One region of the Klebsiella sp. SYXHC3 genome, then DNA from elsewhere that is predicted to be linked to it. Evidence: predicted binding sites of a transcription regulator. Region 1 holds the regulator's gene; the other holds the start of a gene.

Region 1 (8,704 bases):
CAGCCCTTTGCGGCGACCGATCCTGTCGATATAAGCTCCTAATACCACCGCGCCGATGGGGCGCATCAGGAAACCGGAACCAAATACGGCAAAGGTGAGCATCAACGCCGCGAACTCACTCTCTGCCGGAAAGAAGGTCCTGGCGATATAGGTGGCATAGAAACCAAACAGAAAGAAGTCGAATTGCTCGAGAAAATTACCGCTGGTTACGCGGAGAATTGCGCCGAAGGTACCGGCGCGCGAGGTTGGTTGGGTCATAGGGTGTGCTCTCCATTGTCTTTATCTTGTTTTTATAGAGGTAAGAGGGGCGGGTTAGTCACCTGCGACTGCCGCCTGTTTTCCGCGGCGTTTCTCAATCGCCCACTTGAGTAGCGCCGCACAGCGATAAAATCCGTGGGCAAATTTTCCGTAAGGCAGCGTTAAAAACAGCGCCATCACCACCCCGAGATGGATAGCGAGCAGAATGCCCATCCACGAGGTGTCCCGGCCCACCAGTAGCGCGAGCCCGGTAAAACTGGTCAGCAGCAACAGTAGGATAAAAGCGCGATCCATCGGTTTTTGCCGTGCGTCGCCGTGCAGCGGCGAGCGGCGCAGGTTCAGCCATAGCAAACCCGCCGGGCCCACCAGTAGCCCGATGCCGCCAAGTGTGCCAAGCAGCACCGGTACGCTGAAGAACGGATAGGGCGCTTCCCAGCCGGCGAAATAGTGATAGCCCGTAGCCACCAGCGTGGCGGCGAAACAGAGCATAAAGCCGTAAAAGGTGAAGTGGTGAAAACGGCGGCGCATCAGCGTGAAGGCATCATCGGCCTCGTTACAGCCTTTACCGTGGCCACCGTCGAGATATTTCAACGTCAGCGCATCATGCGAGGCCCTGGCGATATCACCAGCTTGCGGTTGGCCAGGCGAGATCTCGCGCCAGAAACGAATCACCCCGCTCATCAATAAACCAATGGCCACAATGAAAACCGAACCGAACATCCACGCCAGCAGGTTATGCGGGAAAATCTGGTAGAAATCACCGGCCAGCGGCGGGTGCAGCAGCGAACCTTTAAGCCCCATCGCCAGCAGCAGAAACAGAACAAGACCCGCGACCAGCGCCAGCACCGTGGCGATCCCCGCACGGCGATATAAACTGCCGAAAGCGGCGGGCCGGGCGTAATGTTGATAGGTTTCCAGCCGCACTTCCGCCATTGCTTTGGGAACATTAATCGCAAACTCGTGCGGCGGGGCATACTGACAGGCGTGCAGACAGGCGCCGCAGTTGTGGCACAGGTTCGCCAGATAGTTAATATCCGCCTTGCCGAATGCCAGACGCTGGGTCATGGCAGGGAATACGGCGCAAAACCCTTCGCAATAGCGGCAGGCGTTACAGACCTGCATCACCCGTTCGACTTCCGCCTCCGGTTCGGTGATGATTTGCGCCTCGATGATCAGCTTTTCAAGCGACTTCATGATGTTTCTCCTGCTGCGCCGCCAGGGCGGCTTGCTGACCGGCAATGCGGCCGAATGTGGTCCCGATCGACATGCCTACGCCGGCGGTATAGCCTTTGCCCAGTACGTTGCCAGCCATCATTTCGCCGGCGACAAACAGGTTGCGGCTCGGCTTACCGGCAAAGTGAACGGCGGCGTGTTGATTGACGTACAGCCCGAGGTAGGTGAAGGTGATCCCTGGACGCAGGGCATAACCATAATAAGGCGGCGTATCGATAGGCCGCGCCCAGTGGGTTTTTGGCGGCGTCAGGCCGGAGGTAGCGCAGTTATCAAGACGGGTATGGTCGAACTGGCCTGGCGTACAGGCGGCATTGTAGCTGGCGATGGTCTGCGACAAACGTTCGCCATCCAGCCCCAATTGGCGGGCCAGTTCCGCGATGGTATTGGCCTGGGCGCCCGGAAAAACGGGCGGCATAAACTGTCCAACGGCTTTACTGTCGATGATCGAATAGCCGATTTGCCCCGGCTGGTGGGCGACCAGACGGCCCCAGATGGCGTAACGTTTGGGCCAGAAATCCTCCCCTTCATCATAAAAGCGCTCGGCATCGCGGTTCACCACCACCCCCAGCGACACGCAGTCGACGCGGGTACAGATGCCGCCGTCATAGAGTGGCGCCCGGGCGTCAATGGCGACGCAGTGCGACTGTGAAGGATCGCCGATGATATCGGCTCCGGCGTCGATCATAAATTTGAGCAGCACCCCCTGGTTAAAACGGGTGCCGCGGATGAGAAAGTTGTCGGCAGGCCACTCGCCGCGCTCATTTTGCCCCCAGGCTTCGCGCAGCCACTCGCGGTTAGATTCAAAACCGCCGGCGGCGAGCACGCAGGTTTTCGCGGCGATCCGCTCGGCGCCTGCCAGCGCGGCGACGAATTCGCCATCACGTAATTCAAGCGCCTGCACCGGCGTGTTATAGCGGATCTGCACGCCCATCTGCTCGGCGCTGCGGTAATAGGCATTGACCAGGGCTTTACCGCCGCCCATAAAAAAGGCGTTGGTGCGGGCGACATGCAGGGCGCCGGATAAGGGCGGTTGAAAGTTAACGCCATGACGGCGCATCCAGTCCCGACATTGCGACGAAGTGCGGATCACCAGGCGAGCCAGCGCTTCGTTGGTGTTGCCCCCGGTGACGCGCAGCAGATCCTGCCAGTATTCTTCTTCCGGGTAGCTGTCTACTAAGACATCCTGCGGCGCATCGTGCATACAACGCAGGTTACGCGTGTGCTGAGAGTTACCGCCCCGCCATTCCCGCGGCGCGGCTTCCAGCAGCAGTACGGATGCGCCTGCTTCCCGGGCGGTTAAGGCGGCGCATAACGCGGCGTTGCCGCCGCCAATCACCAGTACATCCACCATTATCGGCTCCATTACGCTTTGACTAATTGTTAAATTTGTAATGGAAATGTAAGGCGCAGGAGCGACAGGCGCTATGGCGTAAAGCTAAAGAGGGGTTTAGGAAGTGTAAAGGCTGGCGCCCGGCCAGCAGCCAGTTTCTACAAGCTGACGCATGACTTTGGTCAGTATCACGCGCGCGGCAAGGCCTGCCGGGGTGAGTTCGTCATCTGAGAGACTGACCAGAAAATTAGGTCGGCTTAGTACCGGATTATCGACGCCGATCACTCTTAGCGCCTCGCTGTCGAGATGAGAAATCGCCGCGCCCGGCTGCAGCGTGGCGCCGAGCCCGTCACGGACGGCGCGCATCAGCAGGGCCAGGCCATCGATTTCAGCCACCACGTCAACGTTGATGGCGTGCTCCTGGCAAATAGCGTCCAGCCTGCCGCGCAGGCCATGTCCCTGGCTTGGCATAATCAGCGGGATGGCGGCAAGCTGGTCCGGAGAGATGCTATCGCCGGGCAGCGGCGCCAGCACGTCATGGGCGCCAATCAGGAACAGACGTTCCTCAAGAATGGGTCGGGCGCTCCAGCGCAGGATCTTCTCTTTCTGGAAAACGATGGCTAAATCGAGCTGGCGGGTGTTGATCATCCGTTCCAGATTGCCGGAGAGGCTTTCCACCAGGTGCAGGCGGACGTCGGCGTAGCTTTCGCGCATGGCGTTGATAAAAGGTACGCCCAGCACAGAAGCGGTGCTCGGCGCCATACCGACGCTGACGTGACCGGAAAGGCGTGCTTCACGCGCGGCGAGAATGGCATCGTCAGCATGGCGCAGCGCCAGTTGCGCCTGCGAGTAAAAGGCGAGGCCGGCGCTGGTGGGCATTACGCCGCGCGAAGTCCGTTGCAGCAGGCGGATAGCGAGTTCATTTTCCAGACGCGCCATTTGCTGGCTGAGCGCAGAAACGCCAATATTCAGATCGAGCGCGGCGCGGCCCATACTGCCTGTTTCCACGATGCGGACAAAATAGCGTAGCTGGCGCAGCTCCATAGTGACTCTCCGTACAAGGCGTTAGGCTCTGACAGAATACGCATTCAGGCGGATTTCGCCCATAAAAAAAGCCAACCTTCAGGTTGGCTTTTCATTACATACGAGACGGGAAATTATTTATTCACCGCATCGTGGGCATGTTCATCTTCGCGGCAGTCGCCTTCCGCACAGTGGCCGTAGAGGTACAGGCTGTGGTTGGTTAAGCGGATGCCGTGTTGCGCAGCAATTTCACGTTGGCGGGATTCGATAGAATCATCGCTGAACTCGATCACTTTGCCGCAATCGAGGCAAATCAGGTGATCGTGGTGGTGTTGCTGAGTCAGCTCGAATACGGATTTACCGCCTTCGAAGTTGTGGCGAGTCACGATGCCTGCATCGTCGAACTGGTTCAGCACGCGGTAAACGGTAGCCAGACCAATCTCTTCACCCATATCGATCAGGCGTTTGTATAAATCTTCCGCACTGACGTGATGGTTATCCGGTTCCTGCAACACTTCCAGAATTTTCAGTCGGGGAAGTGTGACTTTCAGGCCAGCCTTCTTTAATGCGATATTGTTGTCAGTCATGCGGAATCTGTCCTGTTGCTAAAGATCGGCTTCCTTTAAAGGGAAGCAATACAGAGAATCACCCGATGTAATGCGTCTCATTATAGAGCTGCTACTCTGAAATGAAAACTGCAACCATCGCGCCTTGTAAGCTGTCAAAAACGAATTACCAGCTACAAACTGTGTCACGTGACCTCGTGGAATCAGAGGACATTGTACAGATATGTGATGAAAAGTTAAAAACTTGTAGCTATTAGTTTGATTGCTTTTATCTATTAATTCAGCGCAGCTTAATAGCTGCGCTGTTTGATTCTTAGGCGTTTTTGATTTCTTCCAGATGCAGCTCTTCGGAAATCTGCTTCACCCACTTCTCAACGCGCTCGTTGGTCAGTTCCGGCTGACGGTCTTCATCAATCGCCAGACCGACGAAGTGATCGTCGTCCGCCAGGCCTTTAGACGCTTCGAAGTGGTAGCCCGCGGTCGGCCAGTGGCCAACGATGGTTGCGCCGCGCGGTTCAATGATGTCACGAATGGTGCCCAGCGCATCGCAGAAGTATTCTGCGTAATCTTCCTGGTCGCCGCAGCCAAAGACGGCTACCAGCTTACCGTTGAAGTCGATCTCTTCCAGCGTCGGGAAGAAGTCGTCCCAGTCGCACTGCGCTTCGCCGTAGTACCAGGTTGGGATGCCGAGCAGCAGAATATCGTGGCTTTCCAGATCTTCTTTGCTGCTCTTGGCAATGTCGTGAACTTCAGCAACGTCTTTACCGAGCTGCTTTTGGATCATTTTTGCAATATTTTCGGTGTTGCCGGTGTCGCTGCCAAAAAAGATGCCGATGATTGCCATGAGTAAAATAACCTCTTGAAACTTAATGATGTGGTAGTGGCATTATGCCTACAGTTAACGGCAATCATAGCAGAACAGGGAAGGGCGCGGAAACAGCAATAACGTCCTGGTGCACACTCTGCTACATGAAAGCGATTTTTTTGCGTTTTTCAGACTTCGCCCTGGTTACGCAGGCAGGCCAGTTGGTGCATCAGCATCTCTTCGATAAGATCGCTGCGGCTCATGTTGCGGGCTTCCGCCAGCTCATTAAGCGCGTCGACCGCATCGGCGTTGAGCTTCAACTCAACGCGCTTCAAGCCGCGAACCTTATCGCGTTTGAGCTGATTGCGTTTGTTGATGCGCAGTTGTTCATCGCGCGAAAGCGGATTGGTTTTCGGTCTACCCGGGCGACGCTCATTTGCGAACAAATCTAATGTCGTTCGGTCCGTTTGTTCTTTTGCCATGATTCAGAGTGACTTCGGGGAAACAAGCTGCCGGGCTATAGCCGGCGCAGATAGCGCGCCATAATACATCAGGCGAACCGCTGCGCCAACGACCGCGGGCATTCTGCCGCGCGGTCGGGCGTTTTTTAGCCACTCAGGCTTCAATTGTGCTCAGATAACGGCGAATTGCGCGTAAAACCGCCTCGGGTTTTTCCGCATGCACCCAGTGTCCGGCGCCGGCAATGACGTGGGCGCGGGCTTGCGGGAACTGCGCCAGCAGCGCGTCGCGGTATTCATCGGTGACATAAGGGGAGTTGCCGCCGGGAATAAATTGCGCCGGGTGCGGCCAGGCGGGCACGGTTTCCCAGCCGACAATATGCGGGTATTGATCCCACAGCGCCGGCACGTTGAAGCGCCACGCGCCGTCGACAAAGGATTTCAGCAGAAACTGAATGACGCCTTCTTCATTTATATACTCGCGCATTACCTGCGCCGCCTGCTGGCGGGTGCTGGCGGCGGATTCGCTGACGGCGTTAATCGCCGCGAAGATCTCATCATGACGGCGGACGTGATAAGCCACCGGCGCGATATCAATCGCCACCAGCCCGGCGATGCGATCCGGCGCCAGCGCGGTCAGCGCCATCACCGCTTTGCCGCCCATCGAATGGCCGATAAAGGTCGCTTTCTCGATCTGATGATCGTCGAGGGTATCGAGCAGGTCCTGCGCCATCGCGCGGTAGGTCATCTCCGGTGAACGCGGCGATAAGCCGTGGTTGCGCATATCGACCTGCAATATATCGTAGTCGGCGACCAGATCGCGGGCGAGGATCCCAAGGTTGTCCAGGCTGCCGAACAGGCCGTGTACCAGGACGATTGGGGATTTATTGTGCGGGTTTTGTGCAGATTGCGCTCGGCTATTTAATTTCATGGCAAAGTTCTTTTTTTCGCTCCGTCGGGTTAGGGTATTATGTTGGACATTCTGCCATTAGGCTGCAAGACCCGGAAGCATTCTGAGTTTTAACGCCATCCTGGTTTGACGCTATTCGCGGTTGGGATTTGTCCTCTATCTGATGCCTTTTGCGCAGTAGTGTGAAAGACAAAGGATAGTTAATCCCGACGACTTGTATTCAGAAACAAAGAAATCGCACTGGATTAAGATGAAAACAATCGAAGTTGATGATGAGCTCTACCGCTATATTGCCAGCCACACTCTGCATATCGGCGAGAGCGCATCCGACATTTTACGGCGCATGCTGAAATTTTCCGCCGTTTCTCAGCCTGCATCTGGCGCGCCAGCGGCGAAAGCCGCGCCGGCGGCTGCTCCTGCGGCGGCGCCAGTCGTCGAAGCGAAGCCGGCCAACCCGGTTAAAGATAAAGTCCGCGCCATGCGCGAGCTGCTGTTATCTGACGAATACGCTGAACAAAAGCGCGCGGTTAACCGCTTCATGCTGGTATTGACTACGCTTTACTCGTTAGACAGCAAGGCATTTTCAGAAGCCACTGAGTCTCTGCACGGACGCACCCGCGTATACTTCGCCGAAGACTCACGGACGCTGCTGAAAAGCGGTAATCAGACCAAACCGAAACAGGTTCCTGGTACGCCGTGGTGGGTTATCACCAATACTAATACCGGCCGTAAATGCAGCATGATCGAACACATCATGCAATCAATGCAGTTCCCTGCGGAGCTGATTGAAAAGGTATGCGGCACGATCTAGTTAATTAAACTTTGCACCAGAAGGATCAGGCAATGGCAATCGATAAACGTGCGGGTCAGCCGGCACAACAGAGTGATTTGATTAACGTCGCCCAGCTGACCGCTCAGTACTATGTGCTGAAGCCGGAAGCGGGCAATGCGGAGCATGCGGTTAAGTTCGGCACCTCCGGCCATCGCGGTAGCGCAGGGCGCCACAATTTCAATGAGCAGCATATTCTGGCGATTGCGCAGGCGATTGCGGAAAACCGCGCGAAAAACGGCATCACCGGCCCGTGCTACGTGGGTAAGGATACCCACGCTTTATCCGAACCGGCCTTCATTTCCGTGCTGGAAGTGCTGGCGGCGAACGGTGTTGATGTGATCGTTCAGGAAAACAACGGTTTCACCCCGACGCCGGCGGTTTCCAACGCGATTCTGGTGCATAACAAAAAAGGCGGCCCGTTGGCGGATGGTATCGTTATCACCCCGTCGCACAACCCGCCGGAAGATGGCGGTATTAAGTACAACCCGCCAAACGGCGGCCCGGCTGATACCAACGTGACAAAAGTGGTGGAGAACCGCGCGAATGAACTGCTGGCCGCCGGTCTGCAGGGCGTGAAGCGTATTTCTCTCGACGCCGCGCTGGCTTCCGGCCACGTGAAAGAGCAGGACCTGGTACAGCCGTTTATTGAAGGGCTGGCGGATATCGTCGATATGGCGGCTATTCAGAAAGCGGGCCTGAAACTGGGCGTCGACCCGCTGGGCGGTTCGGGTATCGAATACTGGAAACGCATCGGCGAGCACTACAAGCTGGATCTGACCATCGTTAACGATCAGGTCGATCAGACGTTCCGCTTTATGCACCTGGATAAAGATGGCGCGATCCGCATGGACTGTTCCTCCGAGTGTGCGATGGCGGGTCTGCTGGCGCTGCGCGATAAGTTCGATCTGGCCTTCGCCAACGATCCGGATTACGACCGTCACGGTATCGTGACCCCGGCTGGCCTGATGAATCCGAACCACTATCTGGCGGTGGCTATCAACTACCTGTTCCAGCATCGTCCGCAGTGGGGTAAAGACGTTGCGGTTGGTAAAACGCTGGTTTCCTCGGCGATGATTGACCGCGTGGTTAACGATCTGGGCCGTAAGCTGGTGGAAGTGCCGGTGGGCTTCAAGTGGTTTGTTGACGGTCTGTTCGACGGCAGCTTCGGCTTCGGCGGCGAAGAGAGCGCAGGGGCATCATTCCTGCGTTTCGACGGCACGCCGTGGTCCACCGATAAAGACGGTATCATCATGTGCCTGCTGGCGGCGGAAATCACCGCGGTGACCGGT
Region 2 (8,704 bases), on a different contig from region 1:
GGGCGGCGATAATCGCCCGTACGTCGTCGTGCAGACGCACGGCATCGTGACCGACGCGCGCGGCGGTTAATTCGGCTTCGCTAATTCCCATCTCTGCGGCGATGTCGCGGGCATATTTGGCGGTGGAACGGGCTTTGGTGGCCTGGTAGCGCTGCCACAGATCGTCGTGTGCGTTTTGCATAATTCACATCCTTCTCTACGATGAATTTCCCCGGCCCGCGGGCCGGGGGGCAGGTTTGTTATTATTCGGGCGATCAGAAATCGATATTCACGCCCAGTTGCCAGGTCCTTCCGGGCATCACAGCCAGCGCTTTATCGTTGGCATCCTGATTGGTACTGGTCTCGATGTTACGGCTGCTCAGGTAGTCCCAGTATTTACGGTCGGTAATGTTGTAAACCCCGCCGTTGAGACGAACGTTCTTCGCCACCTGCCAGTAAGCGGTCCAGTCCAGCATGCCGTAGCCCGGCACGCGCATATATTCGGTGCTGGAATCGGCGATGGCGGAGCCGGTGTTGTTGTAGCTCTCGCGGCTGGTGGCAGTGGCCTGTTTGCCCTTAACAAAGGTGGCGGTCAGCGCCGTACCGTAGCGCTTAGCCGGATCGTCCCACGCCACGCCGACGATCGCTTTCATCGGCGCGACGCTGTCGAGGTCGACGTATTTATCGCCGTAGTAGCTGGATTTCGATTTCCCTTCGCTATAGCCCCAGGCGAGGGTGGCGCTCAGGCCATCCACCTGCTCAAACCAGGTGCCGAAGTTAAATTTAGTGCTGATCTCGCCGCCGTAGATATAGGCCTTATCGCGGTTTTCCGCTTGATAAATGGTGTAAATATTCGACGGGACGTTAGTGAATTTACCCGGATTGTTGGCGCGCGAATAACGCGTATAGGCGATAAAGTTCTTATAGCTGTTGTAGAACAGCGCGGTACGCACGGTGATGCCTTCGGTGACTTCGCCCTTGATACCCCATTCAATATTGTCGCTGGTCTCGGTTTTCAGATCGTTGTTACCGATTAGCGCGTACTGCTGGCTGCCGGCATAGCTGGAGCCCAGGTTCCACGAACCATACAGCTGGCTGGCATTCGGGAACTGCGCGCCGCGCTGGTACTGCAGATAGGTCATCAGCCGCGGCGTAATGTCGTACTGGAACGTCAGTGACGGCAGCACCTGGGTGTCGCTGTTTTTACCATACAGATTCGCCACCGACGATTCGGTGAGCACGCTGCTGTTAGCGCTAAGATCGGACAGATCTTCCGGTTTAGTGGACTGATGCGTCACGCGTACGCCGGGAATAATCGCGAAGTTGTGGCTATCGAGATCGAAGTTGATCTGATCCTGCACGTAACCGCCGATGGTGTAGCTACGGCTGTCCGCTTCCGGCTGCATAATTTCGCTGTAGACGCTAGGGATCGGCGATTGGCTAAATGGCCGCTGGGTTTTGGTCGTGCTGGCGTTAAAACCGGCGCTCAGGTCGTGGCGGCCGATGCTTTTCGCGAGCGCGGTCTGCAGGCCCCAGGTATCGGTATCGTAGTCGGAATTGACCGTCTGCATTTTGCGGGTGACGCTATCCGGCATCCAGGTCCAGTCGTGAGCCTCGGTATGCTGGTAATACACCTTGGTCGAGACGCTGTCGATGTAATCGTTCATCGGCGTCCAGTCGTCTTTCAGGCTCAGCCCCCAGCGCCGCGTCTGGTTGGTTTGGTTGGCGGTGCCGATCACGCTGTTACCGCTGGAGTCCCACGAATCGAAGTGGCTGTGGTTGGTCTTGTGATAGTAGTCGAAGGTGCTGGTGAACTTATGTTCATCGTTCGGCTGCCAGATGCCGGAGGCCATAAACGCGTCAGAGTGCCAGTTTGCCGGGTAAGCGTCGACGCTGCCGCTGTTGTTCTCGGTTTCCTGGCCATCGCGGCGGCTGTAGACGAAAATGCCGCGCAGCGTTTCATCGCCGCCGGCGACGGTGACGCCGTTATGCCAGCTGCGGTCGGAAGAGTCGTAGCCGCTCTGATAGCCAAAGGCGCTGGTTTTGCCCGGGCGCAGATAGTCATCCGCCGATTTCGGGCGGAAGGAGACGTTGCCGCCGATTGAGCTGTTAGCGGTCTCGGTTGAGGTGGCGCCCGACTGAATATCCACGCTGCCGTACATATAGGGGTCGATATAATCGCGGCCAATGCCAAAGGTGTTGAGGCCGGAACGGCCAACGTAGCCGCGGCCGGTGGCGTTTGGCTGGGCAATGCCGTCAACATCGATGCCGACGCGGTTGCTTTCGAGGCCGCGGATGTTGTAGCCGGTATAGCCGCCGCGATCGAAACCGCTTTTACCGTTGCCGGAACCGCCGCTGGCGCCGGTGGCGCTGATGAGGGGTTCATAACGCATGATTGAGCCGAAGTCGTTGGCGCCTTTGTCCTGCAGTTCCTGCGCGCTCACCGAGTGCTCGCTGCCGGCTTTCAGCTGTGGGGCCGGGGCGGTCACCACCATCTGTTCCGCGCTATCCGTCGTGTTATCCTGGGTCACGGCCGCGATAGCGGCATTCTGCGCGATTGCTGCGAGCAGAGAAGTCGCCAGCAGGCTTTTCTTACACCATGCTGCTGATTGAGTCGATTTGTACATTTGTAGCCACGCCTTGATAATTATTAGTATCGGCTCACGCGTTACTTCCAGAGTGCAGGTTGGTCCGTGTTTTCCCTGGCGGACAGTGGTATTCCTGATTTAGTAATTGCGAATGGTAATGATAGGTATTATCGTTTGCAACAAAATAATCATCTATTCTGAATTTTGTTTACATTCGTGCGGACGGGAGCAAGCCAACATGAGCCATAAAGCGATGATTACCATTCACTACTGTTCCCAATGCAACTGGATGCTGCGCGCCAGCTGGATGGCCCAGGAGCTGCTGCATACCTTTAGTACCGATATCGCTTCGGTCACGCTGGTGCCCGGTACCGGCGGCATTTTTACGGTGAGCGTCGATGAGGCGCTCATCTGGGAGCGTAAACGGGACGGCGGTTTCCCGGACGCTGCCGAGCTGAAACGGCGGGTGAGGGACGTCTGCTTCCCGGAAAAAGCGCTGGGGCACGTGGATAATGCCGGGAAGCAGATCTAAAACGGCTGGTTGCGATTAACGTCCTAGCTCAACGTTGACCAGTACGCTTTGTCGGCGAGTGCGAATAATAGCGACCGCCTCTTCCAGTACCCCGGGGAGATCTTCCGCCAGCGAAACCGTCAGCGCAGCCGCGCGGCTGGAGGCGGCGAGCGCGGCGAAATCTGGCGACGACGAGAACGCGGTGGCCGGGATCGCGTCCATTTTAGCGGCATAGCCGTCGGGATAGAGCGCCCGGGTGCCGCCCGCCACCGCTCCCCAGCCGCCATTGTTGCCGACCACCACCAACACGGGGAGCTTCATCACTTCCGCGATGTGATGACACACCGCCGGATTGGCAAAGAGATAGGAGCCGTCGCCCACGGCGGCGATGATAAGCTCACCTCGCCGGGCGAGCTGCAGCCCTAAGGCGATGGGCAACGCTTCACCCAGACCGCCCGCCAGCGCTTCCTGATAATAACTGTCCGCCTGAGTCAGGCCGGCAAACTGCGGCATTGTTGTCAGTTCAGAGACGATCTTCCCCTGATGTTGATTGGCAAGCTGGCCCAAACAGTAACTCAGCCAGGGTTTGCCAATCGCTCCTTTTTGGCCGGCGTGGAGGAGGGCTTCACGTTGGTTCTTCGCGTGTTGTATCAGGTTAAGCACATGCTTTTCACGTTCAGCCACCTGCCGTTGCTTCGCCGCCACAAGCGGCTGGAGCGCCTCTTGTAAAAGTTCGAATACCTCGTCGGTTTCTCCGGCCAGGTTAATATCGGCGCGATAACCGCGGACGGGGTAGCGGGAAAAAAGCGGATCGGGGCCGATCTGGATCACCTTACAGCTGTCGTTGCAGCGGCTTTCTTCGATGATCCACGGGGCCTGCGAGTCGATAACGATGATGACGTCGGCGGCAGAAAGCCAGCCTTCGGGATCGCTGCCTGCCAGCATAGGATTGTCGCTGCCGAGGGTGACTTCAGTGCCCCAGTATTCCACCACCGGAATGGCCCACTCCTTAACCAGGGTATTGAGCCGCGCAAAGCCACCAGACGTTCTTGCGCCGCGCTGGGCGAAGATGACCGGCTGTCTGGCATTGGCTATCGCATCGGCGGCGCTGGCAATATCCGCTCGCGTTGGCGCGTAGCGTACCGGCTGTTGGGTTGGTTCGGCATGAAGCGCTTGTTCATCGATCGTGAACGTTTCGCATAGCGGCTCGCGCGGCAGGCTCAAATACACCGGCCCCTTTGGCAATGAACGGGCTATCGCCCATGCTCTGTCAACATGCTCGCCGATCTGATCGGCAATGCGTAATTCAAAGTCCCATTTCACCGACTCGCGAATGAGCGCCGCCTGATCGCGCATCTCCTGGCCGTAGCCAATCGGCGTGTTGCGACAACCAAAGTGTGAATGCTCGCTAATCGGCGTGCGTCCGCCAAAAATCAGTACCGGAATATTGCTGTTGGCCAGATTGATGACGCCGCAGGCGGCATTGGCCAGGCCTACGTTAGTGTGAACCATGACGGCCTGCACTTTCCCGCTCCCGAGATAATAGCCATGGGCCATGCCAATAGCGGCGTTCTCGTGGGGACATATCACCAGCTCCGGTACCTGTTGTCCCGTGGCGCGCATTTTGGCCCACGCTTCAATAACCGGGGGATAATCGGTACCCGAATTAATAAAAATATAGGCCACGTCGAGGGCCTGAAGCCGGTGCAGTAATAATTCAGCGGCCGATACAGTGATAGAAGTCATATTCTCTCCGGATTTACGCGATGTTATCGCCGTGATTAAAAGGTCAGGAAAATAAATGCGCCCATCGTAATGATGGAAGTAATAATACTTAGCGCCATGGTCGAGGCCATTTCTTGCTCGCCGGACTTATATTGCATAGCAATAATAATGGCGATCGAGCCCACAGGAATCGCCATCGTTAATACCACTTGTTTTATTTGCTCCATGCTGAAACCCATTTTTAACAAAATGAGGTAGCAGGCGCCGGGCACCAGAATATTACGGGCGATGACGGTAATAATGGTGGCGGAGGTGATGACAATGCTGCGAGTATAGAGCACGATGCCTGCGGCAAACAGCGCCAGTCCGCCGGAGGCCTTACCCAGCAGACCTAGCGACATTGATACGGTTTCTGGAATATGAATATCCATTAATACTAATATCAGCGCGACAACCGGCGACCATACCACCGGCTGCTTGATGGCGTTGATGACCCGCGTGGCAAAAGAGATATTCTGGCTTTTATCCCCCGTTGCAACGGACATCAGAATCATCACTAGCGGGAGCTGGAAGACATTTTGCGTAATACTGGAAACAGTAATGAGTGAGGCGCTGACGGTGCCAAATAAAAAAGCCAGTACCGAGGTGCCAATGAAGGGAACGGCCGGCGAGCCGATGGCCAGAGCCTGTAGGGTACTGAGCGCCAGGGAGCGTTTACAGATATAACGGGCGATAGCTAAGGGAATAAGGAAACTCAGAATTAGCGCCAGGATAATGGCGATAGCGACCGGCCCCATGCTCATCACGATATGCCGCGGCGTCATGACCATATTACTGAAAATACTCAGCGGTAAAGCATACAGCATCACAATTTTATTAATATCACCAGCCTGCTGCCAGTTGAAGTCTTTGCGTTTACCGCTGATATAGCCAATGAGAACGGTAATGATAACGGGTAAAATAGCGCCGAGGATTAATAGAATGTTGTTCTGTGTCATAGTGATTTATTCTCATTATAAATTATCGTTAGGGTCAGGGTGTTGATCTATAAATATTGAGAGTGTTTCCCACGGAAATGCGCCGCTGTTGCACTATTCTTTTTTTTCGTTGCTTACTGCATTCTTGACGCAAAAAGAAGCGTCAGGGAAATGTAAAAATAATTCGTTCAATGAGTAATTGTCATGGCTATGAAAATTAAACAGATACAAGCCTTTCTTACCGTCGCCAGCGAAGGAAATTTAACCCTGGCTGCGGAGAAAATGGGGATTACGCAATCCGGGCTCAGCCGATTATTGCTGACCCTGGAGGAGGATCTGAATGCCACCTTATTTGAACGACATAAGCATGGAATGGCGTTAAGCGAGTATGGCAGCGCGTTTTTACCCTATGCCATGACAATGTTGAACACGGAGAACAAGGCCAGAGAGGAAATGGCGCTGATCCGCGGGGCGGGCAAGGGGATTTTGAGAATCGGCTGCGTATCCAGTCTGTTAACCAGCCATTTTATTGATAAATTAGCCGCCTTTCATAAACGCCATCCCCAGATACACATCAAAATATTCGACCGCATTGACTCAGAGTTGTTTAAGTTGCTGCTGATGCATGAAATTGATATCGCCCTCTGCGGGCCTTTACCGCACGACGATAAAATCGTAGTTCGTGGAAAAATTAACTGGCAGGATCGTATTTGTATCATTTCAAGGCCAGGCCATCCGCTGCAAAAAGAAAAACGTCTGTCGCTTGCGGCGATGCTCGACTATCCGTGGATCATGCCGCCGCCGTTAAGCACGCCGATGCTTATCCTCGAAGATATTTTTCGCTCGCATCAGCTGCCCTGTCCGGTTCCGATTATCGAGTGCGCTTCATCCGCAGCGATAAAATCCTTTATCGCTGAGAGCGATCTTTTAACGTCAATGCCCGCCCCCGTCTATCGACTGGAAGAGAAGCTTGGATTGTTGCGCCCGCTGGAAGCGGAAGGCAGCGTGTTTGTCCGAGATTTCTATGCCTGGAGCCATTTTGGCGTGTTATCCGGAGCCGCGCTGCAGTTAATCCAGCATCTGAAGCAGTGAGATGCCCTGACAGACACAAAGGTGTATAATCAATGCATCTTATTGGCTTGAGGCTGTGACATGGGCAAACGCATCGATCGCGAAAAGAAGACTATCGGCAATATGATCAGGCTTTATCAGCGCCGCTGCCCGGATGCGCGCAACGACGGCGAACATTACCTGGCGCTTAACGCTTACGCCGACAAGCGGCTGGATAAGTGCGTATTTGGCGAAGAGAAGCCGGCCTGTAAACAGTGTCCGGTACACTGCTATCAGCCGGCGAAGCGGGAAGAGATGAAGCGGATCATGCGCTGGGCCGGGCCGCGGATGCTCTGGCGCCACCCGATTCTGACCATTCGTCACCTGATTGACGACAGGCGACCGGCGCCGGAGCTGCCGGAAAAATACCGGCCGAAAAAATAGCGGCCTTTCCACGGTTTGCGCTGCGCTTCGCCGCCACCGGGATCGCGGTTGAAGGATCGTAGATACTGCTATCGGTTTGCAACTTTTTCGCTTGAGAAAAACGTTTATCGAGTGTCGCTTCAGAGGATATTGCGCTCCCGTTTGATTTTTATGCAATATGTTTTCCGTGGCGCAGGGAGCGCACAGAGGGCGGCCAGTCGCCGCCGCCCTCTGTACTCCCGGGCTTTGGCCGCCAAAATCGCCACTTCGTGGTTCCTTCGACTTATCCCTACAGGCTTCGGGTCGGGCCGAGGCTGCGTCCCTGCAAGTCACGGCCCTCAGCCCGCATCCATGCGGGCTGCCCCGGCCTTCCGGGAACGTCTCAGCGATTTTGAGGCCACCAACACCGGCAGTTTCAGCCAGCATGGTGAATAAATTAAAGGCAGGCCGCACAGACCGTAGATACTGTCATCGGTTTGCAACTTTTTTTAAGGGTTTTCCCGGACGCGGCGCGTTGCGCTTTCTCCGGGCTACCAAATCGCAAAGCGCTGTAGCCCCGGTAAGCGGCAGCGCCACCGGGGGATTTTGAGATCGCCAGCACCGGCAGTTTCAGCCAGCATGGTGAATAAATTAAAGGCAGGCCGCACGTACTGTAGGTCGGATAAGCGTAGCGCCATCCGACAATTCTCCCTGCTCGCGCTGGCGTTAGCCGCCATCGGAGATCGTTGCTGACGCCCTTTGTTTCTGACCGTCACGGATAGTACTGGCGACAAAGGCCAGCACGAACAGCGCGGTAAATAGCACCACGATGGTTGGCGCCGGCGCGCTATCGAGATAAAACGACAGCCAGACGCCCGCCAGCGAACAGCCCACGGCGATTACCGTTGCCAGCAATAATGCGCTGACAAAGCGCCGCGTCAGCAGCAGAGCGATAGCGCCGGGCGCTATCAGCAGCGAAATCGACAGAATAATCCCCACCGACTTTAACGTCGCGACGATAGTCAGCGCGATCATGCACAGCAGACCATAATGCAGCAGCCCGCAGCGCAGGCCGCTGGCTTTGGCCTGATTGGGATCAAAGGCGTGCAGTAAAAAATCGCGCCACTTTAGCCCGATAATCAGCGCAATCGCCAGCGCAATCACCGCCGTTTGCCCGATATCGCTGGCGGATATTCCCAGCATATCGCCAAACAGAATATGGTCGAGATGGACCTCGGATTGAATCGCCACGTACAGCACCAGCCCGGCGCCGAACATCCCCGAGAAGACGATCCCCATGATGGTATCGCGCTTGATGCGGCTGTTATCGTCGAGAAAACCGGTGGCGACGGCGCAGAATAAGCCGGCAATAAACGCGCCGATGGCGAAGGGGATGCCGATAATGTAGGCCACCACCACGCCGGGAAACACCGCGTGGCTCATGGCATCGCCCATCAGCGCCCAGCCTTTTA

What was found. Region 1 encodes Fur, which represses iron uptake genes when iron is present. Its sites were predicted from a motif close to ATAATAATGAGAACNACTATCAA; they were not measured.
Region 2: a site for Fur is predicted at 2,719-2,741, ahead of AC2CGP_RS17385 (TonB-dependent receptor domain-containing protein). Genes of this name have one in related genera too.

Annotation. Positions count from the first base shown of each region.
Region 1 is NZ_JBXUNG010000003.1:456,207-464,910, forward strand. Features, by position in the region: gene tcuC (MFS transporter) at 1-258, opposite strand, end outside; gene tcuB (tricarballylate utilization 4Fe-4S protein TcuB) at 313-1,452, opposite strand; gene tcuA (FAD-dependent tricarballylate dehydrogenase TcuA) at 1,439-2,842, opposite strand; gene tcuR (tricarballylate utilization LysR family transcriptional regulator TcuR) at 2,939-3,865, opposite strand; gene fur (ferric iron uptake transcriptional regulator) at 3,979-4,431, opposite strand; gene fldA (flavodoxin FldA) at 4,724-5,254, opposite strand; gene ybfE (LexA regulated protein) at 5,404-5,697, opposite strand; gene ybfF (esterase) at 5,831-6,604, opposite strand; gene seqA (replication initiation negative regulator SeqA) at 6,834-7,394, shown strand; gene pgm (phosphoglucomutase (alpha-D-glucose-1,6-bisphosphate-dependent)) at 7,427-8,704, shown strand, end outside.
Region 2 is NZ_JBXUNG010000007.1:71,657-80,360, forward strand. Features, by position in the region: gene AC2CGP_RS17380 (hemin-degrading factor) at 1-181, opposite strand, end outside; gene AC2CGP_RS17385 (TonB-dependent receptor domain-containing protein) at 255-2,606, opposite strand; gene AC2CGP_RS17390 (Rdx family protein) at 2,806-3,099, shown strand; gene AC2CGP_RS17395 (thiamine pyrophosphate-requiring protein) at 3,115-4,824, opposite strand; gene AC2CGP_RS17400 (AEC family transporter) at 4,860-5,801, opposite strand; gene AC2CGP_RS17405 (LysR family transcriptional regulator) at 5,985-6,872, shown strand; gene AC2CGP_RS17410 (nitrous oxide-stimulated promoter family protein) at 6,933-7,274, shown strand; gene AC2CGP_RS17415 (metal ABC transporter permease) at 7,959-8,704, opposite strand, start outside.